Regions from separate parts of the Halobacillus sp. H74 genome, predicted to be linked through region 2. Evidence: predicted binding sites of a transcription regulator. Region 2 holds the regulator's gene; the other holds the start of a gene.
The links. The regulator NrdR, encoded in region 2, represses ribonucleotide reductase genes. The targets are predictions, from matches to a motif close to AACACNATATATNGTGTT.
Positions count from the first base shown of each region.

Region 1 (8,575 bases), on a different contig from region 2:
CTGAAAGGTACAGAAGTGATGCCATTTTGCTGCAAGTACCATTGCAGATAAAACTGAGTTGCTCTATATTCCGTGAAAATAATGAATTTTTCCCCTGTATTCTCAATCAATTCTGCCATCCGCTTTGCTTTCACATGATGGGGAAGCTTCCCGACCGCGTCAATGTATTCGTCATATAACTTCCCATTTTCTTCAGAAGCGTTCTTCTTTAATTGATTCAGAGACATATAGCAAGCCTCTCTTGAGGAACAAAGTTCTTTAGCTAAAGTCAACCAGGTAAAAGACGGGTGGGTAGCTTTCAGGTTTTCTAGTTTTAAGTACATCTCCTTTTCTTCTTCAGTAAAGGATAGGCTTTCATTCACGACCTTCCGTTTGGATGAATCCAACCCAGTGTCTTTACGGCGGTTGCGGATCATCAAGTGACCGACAAGGGAGTGAATGTGCTCGATATTACTGTCTTGTTCAGCATTTTTTCTATATTTTTTCTTAAAATCTGTAAGGTTTCCTAGATAACCAGGTTTCAATATCGACACAAGGTTAAAGAGGTCACTCAATTTGTTTTGAATAGGAGTGGCCGTCAAAAGTAAGCAATAGGTTTTTTTCAAGGATTGGACAAATTGATAATTTTTTGTTTGATGGTTTTTCAATTTATGGGCTTCATCAATAATGATGAGGTCATAATCAATGGATAATATTTCTTCCTTGTGGTTTTCCCTTTTAGCCATGTCGATGGAAGTGACTGTGACGTCCCATTCACTCCAGGCAGCTTGTTTTTTTCTGGGAGAAGCAGCCTGGATATAAAATTTTTCGTTCAATTCTTGTATCCACTGGTTCACAAGGGAAGCGGGGGTAAGGATCAGAATTTTTTTGGCACGGCCCCGAATCATATATTCTTTCAAGATCAAACCAGCTTCCAATGTCTTCCCTAACCCTACTTCATCGGCTAAGATAGCTCTGCCATTCATCTGGTGGATGACTGTTTCAGCGGCTTCCAACTGGTGTTCCATAAAATCGACATGTGGAAGATGCTCAATGGAAAGCAGTCCATCAAAGCGGGGGACGGTTTTGAACTGTGCAGCTTTATAGGCTAGTTTGAATCCTTCCCATGTGGCTAATCGGTCGGGTTGATCCAGGTTTTCAGATAAGTTTTGAATAAATGATTGATCTGGTTGAATCTCGATCATTGTTGCAGCCCTCCATCTATTCTTAATAGGAATGATTAAAGATTGTGAATTATTGTAGAATTTTCGTGTCTTTTGCTGAAGACGCGTGATATAATGTAGCTGAAAATGATACTAAAATGCATCTAATCGCTAGGCAATAGTATGCCCGGTAAAATCTAGAAAAATACGAAAGCGAATGACTATAGAGGGAGAGACCGCTTACGTGGCGCCGAAGGAGCAAGCATTTCCGATGTGAATCTCTCAGGCAAAAAGACTTCTATAGGACGCAACTCTGGAGAGTGTTCGCACAAAACAGATGCGAACCACCCAAGAAGCAAGCGTTTGGCACAAAAAGAGGCCGCGTGAAACTTTCTGGTTAACGGACAGAGACTTCCCACGAACGGTGAAGTCTCTTTTTTTATGGGTGAAAATAGTACTGAAGGAGTGATTGGTTTGACAGAATTAAAACGAACACCTTTATATTCTGAGTATAAAAAACTAGGCGCGAAAACGATCGATTTCGGAGGTTGGGCATTACCTGTGCAATTCTCGAGCATCAAGGATGAACATGAGGCGACCAGGACAGCGGCTGGGTTGTTCGATGTTTCCCATATGGCTGAGGTAATGGTTGAAGGGCCGGACAGTTTAGCATTTTTGCAAAAGATGTTGACGAATGATGTGTCTAAGCTTGAACCAGGAAAAGCGCAATATACCATCATGTGTTATGAAAACGGGGGCACGGTAGATGATTTGATTGTTTACCATTTAGATGAAGCGAAATACTTATTAGTCGTAAACGCTGCCAATCGTGAAAAAGATTTTGAATGGTTGAAGCAGCACCAGGATGGAGATGTGCGGATCGGAGATGTTTCTGACGAATATGTACAGTTAGCCGTTCAAGGTCCAAGAGCAGAAGAAACATTGCAGACTTTGACAGATACAGATCTTTCTTCTATCAAATTCTTTCGTTTTGAGCAAAACGTATCCTTACGTGGTGTAGAAGGACGGGCGATTGTTTCCCGAACGGGATATACAGGGGAAGATGGTTTCGAAATCTATTTGCATGCCTCTTCCGGAGCGGAACTATGGCAGGCTCTTCTTAAAGCAGGGGAGCCATTCGGACTGAAGCCTGTCGGTTTAGGCGCGCGTGATACATTGCGCTTTGAAGCGAACCTGGCATTATACGGTCAGGAATTAAGTGCAGATATTACACCAATTGAGGCAGGTCTGAATTTTGCTGTCAAGGTTAAGAAGGATACGGACTTCATTGGCAGGGAAGTCTTGAAGCGACAAAAAGAAGAAGGCCCGGAAAGGAAATTGGTCGGAATCGAAATGATTGATAAAGGGATTCCCCGCACTAATTATGACGTGTTGGACGACGAAAAGGTCATCGGTTTTGTTACTACAGGTACCCAGTCCCCGACGCTTGGCAAAAATGTCGGACTTGCATTGTTGGATAAAAAATATACATCGGAAGGGACAGAAGTCACTGTCCAAGTGCGTAAGCGCCGTTTGAAAGCGAAAGTCGTCTCAACACCATTTTATAAACGATAATGATTCGAGGGGGATATACGTATGGAATTTCGCTATTTGCCAATGACTGAAAGAGATAAAAGAGAGATGCTTGAGGGGATCGGAGTAGAGCAATCGGATGAACTGTTCTCTGATATCCCTGAAAATGTCCGCTTCAAGGGAGAATTGGACATCAAGGCACCGAAAAATGAATTTCAACTAATGAAGGAACTTACGAAGTTATCTGAACAGAATGTCAATCTGAAATCACATTCCTCTTTTTTGGGAGCGGGGGTGTATGATCACTACATTCCTTCCATTGTCGATCACGTAATATCCAGGTCAGAATTCTATACTGCTTATACTCCATACCAACCGGAAATATCCCAGGGTGAATTACAAGCTATTTTTGAATTCCAAACGATGATTTGTGAACTGACCAGCATGGATGTCGCTAATTCTTCAATGTACGATGGAGGAACTGCTTTAGCGGAGGCGGTCAACCTATCCGCTGGCCAGACTAAGAAGAAAAAGGTGCTCGTATCGAAGGCGATCCACCCTGAATCACTTGCTGTTATTCACTCTTATGTTAAAGGGCCGGGAGTGGAAGTGGTTGAAATCGATCACAAAAACGGTATGACTGACCTTGATCAATTAGAACGTGTGCTTGATGATGATACCGCAAGTGTTGTAGTCCAGTATCCAAACTTTTTCGGGCAAGTAGAACCGTTAGATAAAGTCCGTTCTCTTGTAGATACACAGAAAAAGGCGATGATGATCACATCAAGCAATCCTTTAGCTCTCGGTTTCTTGACACCCCCTGGTGAATTTGGTGCAGACATTGTCGTCGGAGATGCTCAAGTATTCGGAATCCCGGCACAATACGGAGGGCCGCATTGTGGTTACTTTGCAACTACTAAAAAATTAATGCGCAAGGTACCAGGACGCCTTGTAGGTCAAACGGTCGATGAAGAAGGGCGACGAGGGTTCGTTCTCACTCTCCAGGCGCGTGAGCAGCATATCCGCAGGGATAAAGCGACATCAAACATTTGTTCCAACCAGGCCTTGAATGCCCTGGCGTCCTCTGTAGCCATGTCTTCTTTAGGAAAACAAGGATTAAGGAAAATGGCTTGGATGAATATTCAAAAAACCTCTTATATGAAGAAAGTGTTACAGGAGAACGGTTTTGAGGTAGCTTTTGAGGGCCCTTTTTTCAATGAACTTGTCGTTAAGCTGAGTCATGATGTCGCTGAAGTTAATCGTGTGTTATTGGATAGAGGTTTTATCGGAGGCTATGACTTAGGTCAAGTAGATAGGAGTTTAACAAAGTCGATGCTCATCGCTGTCACAGAAATCCGCACTAAAGAAGAGATCGATCAATTTGTCAGGGAAATGGGGGATATCCATGGCTAATCAAGATTTTCCAGTGATTTTTGAACTGAGCCAAGAGAGTCGTACAGGTTTCAGCCTGCCTGATTTGGATGTACCAGAAGTCGATGTTGAAGACATGCTTGGAGATGTGTATGTCAGAAAGGACGAACCGGACCTTCCTGAGGTAAGTGAGCTTCAAATTATGAGGCATTATACAGCTTTGTCGAAGCGGAATCATGGAGTAGACTCTGGCTTCTATCCTCTTGGATCCTGTACGATGAAATACAATCCGAAAATGAATGAAGATGTGGCCCGTCTGACAGGCTTCAGCCATATCCACCCACACCAGCCGGCAGAATCGGTCCAGGGGGCCTTGCATTTGATGTATGATCTGCAAGAGTCTTTATCTGCTATCACCGGGATGGATACGGTAACCCTTCAGCCTGCTGCAGGTGCGCACGGAGAATGGACAGGACTTATGATGATACGTGCCTTCCACGAAGCCAACGGTGATGAAAATCGTACGAAGGTCATTGTTCCTGACTCCGCTCATGGGACCAACCCTGCGTCTGCAACAGTAGCCGGCTTTGAAGCTGTGACTGTCAAATCGGATGCACGTGGCCTTGTAGATTTAGAAGACTTGAAACGTGTGGTTGATGATCAGACAGCAGCGTTGATGTTGACGAATCCAAATACGCTGGGGTTGTTTGAAGAAGATATTGAAGAAATGGCAAACATCGTCCACCAAGCTGGAGGTAAGCTGTATTACGATGGGGCGAATTTAAATGCTGTTTTAGGCTATACTCGACCTGGGGACATGGGTTTTGATGTTGTCCACTTGAATCTGCATAAAACATTCACTGGACCTCACGGGGGTGGAGGACCTGGTTCTGGACCAGTCGGTGTTACATCAGAATTAGCTCCTTACTTACCAAAACCGATTTTGACAAAAGTGAATGATACTTATTTGTTCGATTATGACCGTCCGGATTCAATCGGGAGAGTTAAACCTTACTATGGGAACTTCGGAATCAATGTCCGCGCCTATACTTACATCCGTACAATGGGGCCGGAAGGTTTGAAGAAGGTAAGTGAGTATGCCGTGATTAATGCGAATTACATGATGCGCCGTTTACAAGGCGAATTTGAGTTGCCTTTCGATCGTCATTGTAAGCATGAATTTATTCTTTCTGGTAAGCGTCAGAAGAAGCTAGGTGTCCGCACATTGGATATGGCGAAACGACTATTGGACTTTGGCTACCATCCTCCGACAATCTATTTTCCGATCAATGTAGAAGAAGCATTGATGATAGAACCGACGGAAACAGAGTCTAAAGAAACATTGGATGATTTCATCGATGCGATGATCCAAATTTCTAATGAAGCAAAAGATGATCCCGAAAAGGTTCAAGAAGCACCGCATACTACAATTGTCAGCCGAATGGATGAAACACAGGCGGCGCGAAAACCAGTACTGAGGTATATCAAAGAATAATAGAAAAACCGGAGTCCACATGCAGCGGGCTCCGGTTTTCTAATGTGAGATTTATTTTTTCGTTTTGATTTTACCAGACCACTTTTTAAATCCACCTTGAAGCATGTTCAAGTCTTCATAGCCTTTCTTGTGTAACATCATAGCTGCACGGGCAGATCTCGCACCACTTTGACAATACAAGTAAACAGGCTTATCTTTGCGGATTTCCACAAGTCGGTTTTTCATTTGTGAAAGCGGAATGTTTCGTGCACCCAGGATGTGTCCGCCATCGAACTCTTTTGATTCCCTCACATCGATCAATTGTGCCTTCCTGTATCCTTCGCGAAATTCATCTTCAGTCAATGTGTTCATGATTTTTCTAGCTTTGAAGAATCTATAAACACCGAAGGCAATGATTGCTGCAAGTGCCCCGATTAAGATCCATAATTCCATGATTCCATCCCCCTCATTTCTCTACTCCTCTATCTATTATAGGAGGGAATCGACTGCATTTCAAAAATATTTTTTGCACTGCTTATAAAAAATGCTGATTTGATGAGATTGAGGCGACATCTCGGGACGCAAATGATGAAAAAGGTGATGAGGGTGAAAAATAATTGTATTTACTTTCGCTCACTTGCTTTTTCATCGATATTCTTATGATTTCCTGATTGACAAATTTCTACACACTTGTTCAATAACACAATATATTGTGCGACTTTTAAAAAAAGGCACAATATATTGATTAACTTTTCATGAGTGTGGTATGTTACTTATAGTAGATTTATTAATTAAGGGAGAGATGCAAGATGCAAACAACTACCTCCGCGGATGTTCATACAAAAATAAATGTGGAACGATTGAATGCTGATATTCGTCAGTTTTCACAAGTACATGAAATTACAGACTCCATGTCTATTACACACAAAGGTGTGTCGCGACTAGTCATGCTTGATCGTTATGCGTTTAAGGATACAGAAAAGCTTACATTATCGGAAGGGGATTTTGTTGTTCTGACAGTTAAGGACGACCCTAAATTCCCGGCTCGAGGCTTTGGATTTATTCACTCCATCGATTGGGATACACATGAAGCGATCGTACGAGTCGAGAATGAATTTTTGAATGTACTTGACCATGAAGAAGAACGTAAAACCGGGCTGATTCGAAGGAATCTGGATACGATTGACAAGCCTTTGGAAGTATACTACGAACAGATTGCGTTAAGAAACGCAACAGGGCTGGCAGAAGTAGAAACAGATCCCCGGAGAAAGAGTCAAAGCTTTCAAGAGTTTTATGAAGAACTTTCTGATCTTAACTTCATCCCGGCCGGCCGTGTATTATACGGAGCAGGGTCCCAAACGGATGTCACTTATTTCAACTGTTATGTGATGCCATACATTCAAGATTCACGGGAAGGGATTTCGGATCACCGCAAGCAAGTGATGGAAATTATGTCGCGGGGTGGAGGAGTTGGAACAAATGGTTCGACGCTTCGTCCAAGAAACACATTGGCTCGCGGGGTTAATGGAAAATCTTCTGGCTCCGTCTCCTGGTTGGACGATATAGCTAAACTCACGCATCTGGTCGAGCAAGGCGGGTCAAGACGCGGAGCGCAAATGATCATGTTAGCTGATTGGCATCCAGATATCCTCGAATTCATCATTTCTAAAATGCAGAACCCGAGGATCCTTCGATTTTTGATTGAAAATACAGAAGATGAACAAATAAAACAACTTGCCAAGGACAGGCTTAAATTTACGCCGCTAACTGATACAGAAAAGGATTTGTATCAAAGTGTTGTGAATTATAAACATATTCAAGGGCAGGGTGGTTTTACAGATAAGAGCATACAGGAAGCTGAAGAGAAACTTCAAACAGGCGGCACGTATTCCGTTCATAATTCAGAGTTTCTGACCGGAGCGAACATCTCTGTCTGTATTACAAAAGAATTCATGGAAGCGGTAGAAAATGGCACAACATATCAGCTGCGTTTCCCGGACGTTGAAAATTACACAGCAGATGAAATGACGACGTATAACGCCGAATGGCACAACAGCGGTGATGTCCGTGAGTGGGAAGAGCGTGGTTTCGGCATTCGTACCTATCGTACAGTCCAGGCGGAAGAGCTTTGGAATCTGATCAATATTTGTGCGACATACTCTGCTGAACCTGGAATCTTCTTTATTGATAACGCCAATGAAAAAACAAATGCTACAGCATACGGTCAAAAAGTCGTAGCAACAAACCCGTGTGGAGAACAGCCTCTTGCGCCGTTTTCCGTTTGTAACTTAGCAGCTGTAAACCTGGCTAGCGTTGCTGATAAGGAATACAAACGGGTTGATTTCTCCAAGCTTAAGCAAACCGTTGAACGGGGAGTGCGTATGCAGGATAATGTGATCGATGCTACCCCGTATTTCCTGGAAGAAAACAAAGTCCAAGCCCTTGGTGAACGCCGCATAGGTCTTGGGGTTATGGGGCTGCATGACTTATTGATCTACTGTGAAACTGTCTATGGTTCAGAAGAAGGCAATAAGTTGGTAGATGAGATTTTTGAAACAATTGCAACGACTGCCTATCGTGCTTCAATCGACCTTGCTAAAGAAAAAGGAAGCTTCCCTTTCTTAGTTGGTGGTACAGATGCGGAGACGAAAAAACTTCGTGAGCGCTTTATAGAAACAGGTTACATGAAGACGATGCCGCAGGATATCCGAGATGGGGTACTGGCTTATGGTATTCGTAACTCCCACCTCCTCACTGTAGCTCCAACAGGAAGCACAGGTACAATGGTCGGAGTAAGCACAGGTCTTGAACCTTATTTTTCCTTCTCTTATTACCGTAGTGGACGTCTAGGGAAATTCATTGAAGTGAAAGCGGACATTTTACAAGAATACCTGGACCAGCATCCAGAGCAGGATTCTGATGAGCTGCCGGAATGGTTCGTTACGGCGATGACGATGAGGCCGGAAGATCATGCTGATACTCAATGCATCATTCAACGATGGGTGGATAGCAGTATATCCAAGACGGTGAATGCACCGAAAGGGTATACCGTGGA
Region 1 covers NZ_JBQQCI010000005.1:243,875-252,449, forward strand. The annotation lists gene ACTWPX_RS13545 (DEAD/DEAH box helicase) at 1-1,184, opposite strand, end outside; glycine riboswitch at 1,360-1,450, shown strand; glycine riboswitch at 1,454-1,552, shown strand; gene gcvT (glycine cleavage system aminomethyltransferase GcvT) at 1,617-2,717, shown strand; gene gcvPA (aminomethyl-transferring glycine dehydrogenase subunit GcvPA) at 2,739-4,088, shown strand; gene gcvPB (aminomethyl-transferring glycine dehydrogenase subunit GcvPB) at 4,081-5,541, shown strand; gene ACTWPX_RS13565 (rhodanese-like domain-containing protein) at 5,593-5,973, opposite strand; gene ACTWPX_RS13570 (vitamin B12-dependent ribonucleotide reductase) at 6,330-8,575, shown strand, end outside.
Region 1: the regulator NrdR is predicted to act here: its motif matches at 6,220-6,237, upstream of ACTWPX_RS13570 (vitamin B12-dependent ribonucleotide reductase).

Region 2 (8,575 bases):
CGATGAATACACCTATTCAGGGTAGTGCTGCCGACATTATCAAAAAAGCCATGATTGACTTGGAGGAACGCCTGCAGAAAGAAAAGCTTCAAGCAAAAGTATTGCTTCAGGTACATGATGAGCTTATTATTGAAGCGCCGAAAGAAGAAATCCCGGAATTGGAAAAAATCGTTGCCTCTGTCATGGAGAATACGGTAGAACTTGATGTACCTCTGAAAGTGGATTCCTCCTATGGAGACACATGGTACGATGCAAAGTAAGTAAGGAGAATGCAGCATGCCAGAACTACCTGAAGTAGAAACCGTAAGAAAGACTTTGCACCAGATGATACTCGGTAAAAAAATTGAGCGGGTCTCGGTTTTTTGGGGGAATATCATCAAAAGGCCACAAGATCCGGAAGAGTTTGAAAAATTACTGATTAGTCAAACAATAGAGGGAATCGATCGTAAAGGGAAATTCTTAATCTTTCAAATGAATGATATCTCCCTTGTTTCCCATCTCAGAATGGAAGGGAAATTTGGAGTGTACGATGCATCTGTTGATAAACCTAAGCATACCCATGTCGTCTTCCATTTTACAGATGGAACGGAATTGCGCTATAACGATGTGCGTAAATTCGGGACGATGCATGCATTTCAAAAAGGAAGAGAAGCTGTTAACAAGCCTTTGTTGCAGTTAGGACCTGACCCTTTTGAGGAAGCTTTCACTCTTGACTATTTCTACAATAAATTATTGAAAACGTCACGTAATATGAAGGCTGTTTTGTTGGATCAGTCTATCGTAGCGGGCCTCGGGAATATTTATGTGGATGAAGCACTCTTCCGTGCAGGTATCCATCCTGAAAGAATAGCAAAAACTTTGACGAAATCAGAAGCTGAACAAGTGCGGAAAGCTAGTATCAATGTCATTTTGGAAGCCATCGATCAGGGTGGGACCACTATTCGCTCTTACTTGAATAGTCAAGGGGAAATCGGTATGTTTCAACAGCAGCTCCGTGTCTATGGAAAGCAAGATCGAGAGTGCTTTAAGTGCGGTACCGGCATTACTAAGCTTAAAGTGAGCGGGCGCGGTACACATATTTGTCCGCAATGTCAGCCATTACACATTCCCAGGTAAATACCCATATACTATCCCACAGCTTAAAGAGCAAAGGTGTGGGAATTCATGGGGATTGGTATGTTCATGTTTTTGTTTGTTACAGCCGTCAGCATCGACAGTTTTGGAATCGGTTGTGTGCTGGGGTTGAAGAAAGTCCGGATTACTATGAAAGGGATTGCCCTCATAGCATTGGTTTCTGGGGGAATGTTTTTACTTTCCTCTTATTTTGGTCACATTTTAATTAATTTTGTTGCACCAGAGGATGCTGAAAGAGTCGGAGCGTCAGCATTGATTGGGATCGGCATTTATTTCCTGTGGCAGTTTTTTAAAAAGGATAAGACGACAACAGAAGAAGTTGAGCCTTGGCTACATCCGACGAAAGTATTGAACGATCCTATTGCCGCAGATGTTGACCGATCCGGAGGGATTCGCGGTAAAGAGGTATGGCTGCTAGGTGCGGCGTTATCGCTGGACACTATAGGTGCCGGCGTTAGTGGAGCGTTAATTGGAATACCGACTTTTCACACTGCATTATTAATTACAGCAGCTACCTTTTTGATGTTAGGGGGAGGGATGCTGAGCGGAACTAAGTTAAGTGATAAAGCTGAGAGCTTATCAATTCTGCCTGGTGTCCTGCTCATTATCATCGGCTTGATCAAGCTATCGTAAAGGAAGTGTATGATGACTTTAGTGATTGGATTGACTGGTAGTATTGCCAGTGGAAAAAGCACCGTTTCTAAAATGTTCTCAGAACTAAATATACCAGTAATTGATGCCGACCAAATTTCAAGGGATGTGGTGGAGCCTGGAGAGCCTGCCTACAAACAAATTGTAAATGTGTTCGGGCGAAAGGTTTTGCATGAAGATGGAACGCTTAACCGAAAAAAGCTCGGGAAGCTCATTTTCGCCAATGAAGATCATAGAAAACAATTAAATGAAATCGTCCATCCTGAAGTAAGAAAAGAAATGGTTTTACAAAGAGACAGTTATAAAGATGGAGCTTCTCCGGCGGTGGTCTTAGATATTCCTTTATTATTCGAGAGTCAGCTAATGGATTATGTAGAACGGACACTTGTGGTTTATGTAGATGAAGACACCCAACTGGAGAGATTAATGGAGAGGGATCAATCAGAACGCATAGATGCCCTTGAACGAATCAAATCCCAGATGCCAGTCAGTAAAAAGGCGGAACTGGCGGATGCAGTGATTGACAACAATGGAACGGTGGAAGAAAGTTTTCAACAATTAAAAGACATACTTCATAGGTGGAACATCGTATAATAACACGTCGAGGGTGACGTGTTATTTTTTGTGGAATGTTATAGTTCTAACTGTAAAAGCGCTTGCAATATGTTATACTATTTCTGAAAAAACGTTTTAAAGTATATCATATATAGGGGGCTGGAACATGGGGAAGACAAAGATCGCCATTAATGGCTTAGGAAGAATTGGTCGTATGGTTTTCAGAAAGGCAGTTGTCGATGAATCTGTAGAGTTGGTGGCGGTGAATGCCAGTTATCCAGCTGAAACAATTGCTCACATGTTGAAGTATGATAGCGTACATGGTCGTTTTAACGGCGAAATACACGTCATATCAGACGGTCTTGATGTGAATGGGAAGAAAGTGAAACTTTGTTCCACGAGGGATCCTTTAGATTTACCGTGGGATGAATTGGATATTGATATCGTCATAGAAGCAACAGGAAAGTTCAGAACAAAAGAGGAAGCGGCCTTGCATATGGAAGCAGGGGCTAAGAAAGTGATTATTACAGCTCCTGGAAAAGAAGTGGATGCAACCATCGTGATGGGGGTGAACGAAGAAAGCTATTCCCCTGGTGAACACGATGTAATATCAAATGCGTCTTGTACAACAAATTGCTTAGCTCCTGTGGTAAAGGTGCTTGAAGATAAATTCGGAATTGAAAATGGATTGATGACTACAGTCCATGCTTTCACGAACGATCAAAAGAATCTGGATAATCCTCATAAAGACTTGCGTAGAGCTCGTGGTTGCACTCAATCTATCATTCCGACCTCAACAGGGGCAGCGAAAGCTTTAGGTGAAGTGATTCCGAGTTTAAAAGGGAAATTGAATGGAATGGCTCTGAGAGTACCAACACCGAATGTATCGTTAGTAGATTTGGTTGTAGATTTAAAGAAGGAAGTAACGGTTGAGGAAATTAATCAGGCGTTTTCAGCGAAAGCCAGTAAAGAAATGAAGGGAATCTTGGAATATAATGATGAACCTTTAGTCTCTATAGACTACACGACTTCTCCAGCGTCTGCGATTATTGATGGCTTATCCACCCAAGTAATTGATGATCGTAAAGTGAAAGTGTTGGCTTGGTATGATAATGAGTGGGGTTATTCCTGCCGTGTTGTAGATCTTGCGAAACACGTGGGTAATCTAATGAAGCATGAAACGAAGGCGCGTGTCTCCTGACTAGAAAAGAAGCCCGTATGTATCTTATACTAGGGACCAGTGAGCAAGTTTTATAGGGAAAATAAATCTTGCAAATTGGGGGTAAACCGTATATACTTTCTTTTGAACTTCTGAATTTCATTTATTATCATGTCTGCTCAAAGGGTTAGGACCTCTCAGGACTAACTTTCCCCCGTGGTAGTACATGGCTGTAATTTCAGAAGGAATGAAGTGAATGTACAAAGGGGGATCCTAAGTATGGATACAATGGGAAGACATGTAATTGCAGAACTTTGGGATTGTAATGAAAGTAAATTGAATGATATGTCGTATATAGAACAAGTTTTTGTTGATGCTGCACTGAAAGCAGGAGCCGAGGTAAGAGAGGTTGCTTTTCATAAATTCGCTCCTCATGGTGTTAGCGGGGTAGTCATAATATCCGAATCACATTTGACGATTCACAGTTTCCCCGAACATGGGTATGCAAGTATTGATGTGTACACTTGTGGAGACCGCATCGATCCTAATGTAGCTGCTCAATATATTGTAGATGCTTTAGAGGCAGGAAAGAATGAAACCGTTGAAGTGCCCAGAGGAATGGGGCCTGTTGAAGTGCAGGAATCCCGTGCTCTATGAAGAATGAATGTAGCCATGCAGGGATTCCTGCATGGTTTTTTTAATAGCAAAGGTTGTCGTGGATTCCCAATCCGGTAACTCCCTCCTCTGTCTCGGATTGAGTCTTCAAGAATACTATCACGCTGTGTTTTTGCTTATATTTATTGTAGCTCCCTGTTCACTTATACACTTTATAAATCATTTCTTATTTTGTTGAATCATGTTAAAATGTAGGGAGTTAATGTCGAATGGACTGAAGGGGTTAGTTTAGTGAAAGCATTTATTTCCAGATATTTCAGCACTCACTCTGAAACTAGTGAAAAGCATAAGGATTCTGAGCTTGTCACACACTATTATAAAGCCAAGCGTGACGATGTTTTCCAGGCGGTAGAAGAGCTTTTTTCATCACCTTCTGAAATTGTTGCTGTTTCTAAAGACCGTGGGGAAGTAACGGTCAAATATAAAGGCAAAAGGCGGGCGTTTGTAGTAGCTACTATCATTATGGTAAGACCTTTCCGTACGGCAGTCGATTTCTCTGTGACAACAGACTCAGGCGGGCCAGTGGATTTTGGGTTCAGTCGGAACTTGATTGTCCAGTTTTATAAAAAGCTGGATAGTCAATTCGCTACTGTCGATCCATCTTAGTGCGATGTCGAAACGAAGACGATGTGGAGTTGATTAATTTTGAAATGTCCTAATTGCCACTACAAAAGTACGAAAGTCCTTGATTCGAGACCGATTGAAGAAGGTCAAGCCATTAGAAGAAGAAGAGAGTGTGAACAGTGCGATTTCAGATTTACGACCTTTGAACGGATTGAAGAGGTTCCTTTGATTGTTGTGAAAAAAGAAGGTACAAGGGAAGAATTCAGTCGTGAAAAGTTGATGAGAGGATTAATTCGTGCTTGTGAAAAACGCCCTGTTGCGGTAGAAGAACTAGATAATGTAACGATGGATATTGAAAAAGAACTTAGAAATCGCGGGGTTTCTGAAGTTTTGAGTAAAGATATCGGTGAAATGGTGATGGAACGTTTATCACAGATCGATGAAGTTGCCTATGTAAGGTTCGCTTCTGTTTATCGTCAATTTAAAGATATTAATGTCTTTATTGACGAGTTGAAAGACCTAATTAAACACGAGGATAAGGAATGAGCCAACCGCGGCTCATTTTCTTTTTCATAGATTCCGATTGACTCATTTAGAACAAAGGAGGTGGAGAACCATGAAGTATTCTATAGGTAAGCTCTTACCCGTTGATGGTTTTCGGATTTTGCGTCAGGGAGAGTTGCCAAGAAGTTTTCATCGTTCATTATCTCACCTTTACCAGCCAATAGTCGGACGACTAGCTATATCTTTATATCATCTCCTCATTTCTGAATCGGACATAACTGATGAAAGCCAGGTCCAGTCTCATCATACTTTGATGGCTTATTTATCAGCACCATTGGATAAAATATATGAAGCTAGAGGCAAGTTGGAAGCCATCGGACTTCTAAGAACGTTTCGTTCTACCGATGAAAATCAGCAGGCTGAATATGTTTATTCGGTTTATCCACCTTTTTCACCGGACGAATTCTTCCAGGATGATATGCTTTCATTACTTTTATATCATGAACTCGGTTCTTCGAAATATGAACTATTAAAGGAACGTTTTGTGCCAACGGTCAAGGCTTTAGAGGGGTTTACTGAAGTTACTGCTACATTTGATGAAGTGTTTCACAGTAAGATGATTGAATCTGTCCGAGCCGAAACAGACCAATTAGCAACTCAGAATGTCAAAACAGAACATCGGGGGCCGACTACCTCCTCCAGCCGCGTTGATTTTGAGTGGTTGCATCATGCCTTGAAAAAACGTATGTATCCTACTGAGCGGATTCTGACAGGTCGAAACAAGAAATTGATCATTCAACTGGCCACTCTTTATGATCTATCTAATGTCGAGTTAGAAAAAGCGGTGACCTGGGCGATTGATGAGAACCACTACTTGATTGAAGAGGAGCTTAAATCTGCTTGCCACGATTTCATGAAAGAAGTAAATAATGGACGTGCTCCAGGCGGCAATATTGATGGCCGTGATAAAATGAAAGATGATTCAACTTCTGATCAGGGGAGTAAAGAGGACCAATTCATTGAGATGCTGGAGAGTATTTCTCCAAGGGAACTTTTAGAAGATGTGTCACAGGGGAATCGAGCTTCTGAGCAAGACCTGAAACTTATCCGGGATGTTATGACTGAACAAGGGATAGCCCCAGGTGTAATGAACGTTCTCGTACATTATGTTTTGTTGAAGACGGATATGAAGTTATCAAAGCCTTATTTAGAAAAAATCGCAAGTCACTGGGCGAGAAAGAATGTAACTACCGTCCGTCAAGCGATGAATTTAGCCAAAGCCGAGCACCAAAAGTACCAGCAATGGGGGAAGCAGAAGTCCCAGAAACGTAAAAACAGCAAAGAGGAAGTTATCCCCGCGTGGTTTAATCAGGAATCCTCAACAACTAAAGAAGAAACAGGTTCTACAAATGTGAACACAGATAATATTGCAGAAAGAATCAAAAAGCTAACGAAAAAAGGAAATTGACATAAAGGGTGTGAAAACCATGGAACCCATTCAAAAGTCTTTAAAGAAATGGATGAGGGAGAATAAGCAGTTTCAGCAGCGCATGAATCAAATGAAAGAAGAAGTAATGCAGTCTTCTGATGTTAAAAAGCTCATGGAGGAGCATCCGGAAATAGATAATGAAGCTTTTGAGAAACAATTAATCAAACTATATGAATACCGGACACAGTCCAAAAATTGTGAGAAGTGCCCTTCCAGAGAAGAATGTATAAACATACTGCCTGGCTATGTCCCTCGCCTTGAAGTGGAAGGTTCAGATGTGAAGCTTGCTTATGATAAATGCAGACGTCAACGCCAGCATGAACAACAAGAACAACAGAAGTCGCTGGTTAAGAGTTTACACATGCCGCGGGAAATCTTAGAAGCTTCGCTTGAAAGATTGGACCTTAAGGATCCGGACCGGGGACGAGCTGTAGAGAAAACTGTGCATTATATTGAAAATCTTAATGATGAATTACCGAACAAAGGGCTTTATTTTCATGGCCCCTTCGGTGTAGGGAAGACTTATTTCCTGGGTGCGATTGCTAATGAGTTGAGTGCGAAAAATATCCCATCCATGGTTATTTATATGCCCGAGCTCGTTCGTGAAATTAAAGCGTCAATCAAAGATGATTCAATGAACGAAAAGATAGAAGCGTTCAAAGAGGTGCCAGTATTAATGTTGGATGATATAGGTGCTGAATCGCAATCTGCGTGGTTCAGAGATGAAGTTCTTGGCAGCATTCTTCATTATCGGATGATGGAACGTCTGCCTGTGTTTTTCACTTCCAATTATAATTTGGAGGAATTGGAAAAGGTTCTGATGACTAGTAACCGGGGCGATGTCGAGCAAGTGAAGGCAAAAAGGATTACCGAACGGATTAGACAGCTGAGCGAAGGTGTTCTTGTGCACGGGAAAAATAGACGAGGTTGATTCGAAAGGTGAATGACAATGGCATGATTCTTCCCTCCCTCACATAAATATAACAAAGAATAGAACGCGTTATGCTAATAGGGAAGCGATTAAATACTTGAAAAACAGTCTGTGTGAAGACATTAAGGATAGAATTTGATTGAAAGTCGGGATGAGGGGGAATTTCGGTGTTTTGCATTCATTTTTCTAATCGTTCGGAAGCTGTGATTTTTTATAATGCGATAGTGTCTGAACAAAAACTTTGGCTATTCAAAGAACAAGGTGATCGTTACGAAGTAAAGCTGATAAGCACTTCATTAAGTGGGACAGCTTATGTAGAGTCAATCAGGGCATTTTTACAATTGATTCGGAAGCGGAAGATGTTAGGTTGGATGGAAGGTGTGCTGAAGCATAAGTATTACTATCAAGATGATCAAGAAATTCAACGTATCCTTGAAATAGCGAGGGATTTTGAGGATAAACCCCCTTCAGGATTAAAGCTTCCGCCTATTTATCACTATATAAGGGCCTTCATCCAGGACTATTTAATAGCTCGTACTTTTGTGAAATTCGATGATATGAGTGCTGAGTGTTTGCAAGCCGCCCATGCCTGTATTATTGAGTATACAGGAAAGGTCATCGATGAATATAAGCAGGAGGAGTCTTATCAATTACTGTTGGATTCGTGGAGGCATAGAGTGCATGACCAGGATACAGGAATTCAGCTGATGCACTTACTGGATCAAGACGGTTTGATATATTTTCATGATGAAGGAAACCCGATCAGCGAATCAGAAACCCGTTTGTATATGAGGCAGTACCCTGATAAATCGATAGATGATTTGCCTTTGGAATGGCCAGTGACCACGGCACTTGTTCATTCACCAGACCAATTGGTAATCTATTCGGATGAGTCCAATGATTCAAATTTAGA
Region 2 covers NZ_JBQQCI010000009.1:40,052-48,626, reverse strand. The annotation lists gene polA (DNA polymerase I) at 1-260, shown strand, start outside; gene mutM (DNA-formamidopyrimidine glycosylase) at 277-1,116, shown strand; gene ACTWPX_RS17800 (manganese efflux pump) at 1,165-1,767, shown strand; gene coaE (dephospho-CoA kinase) at 1,780-2,379, shown strand; gene ACTWPX_RS17790 (glyceraldehyde-3-phosphate dehydrogenase) at 2,507-3,541, shown strand; gene speD (adenosylmethionine decarboxylase) at 3,779-4,156, shown strand; gene ACTWPX_RS17780 (cytosolic protein) at 4,406-4,780, shown strand; gene nrdR (transcriptional regulator NrdR) at 4,820-5,284, shown strand; gene ACTWPX_RS17770 (replication initiation and membrane attachment family protein) at 5,355-6,710, shown strand; gene dnaI (primosomal protein DnaI) at 6,730-7,662, shown strand; gene ytxC (sporulation protein YtxC) at 7,830-8,575, shown strand, end outside.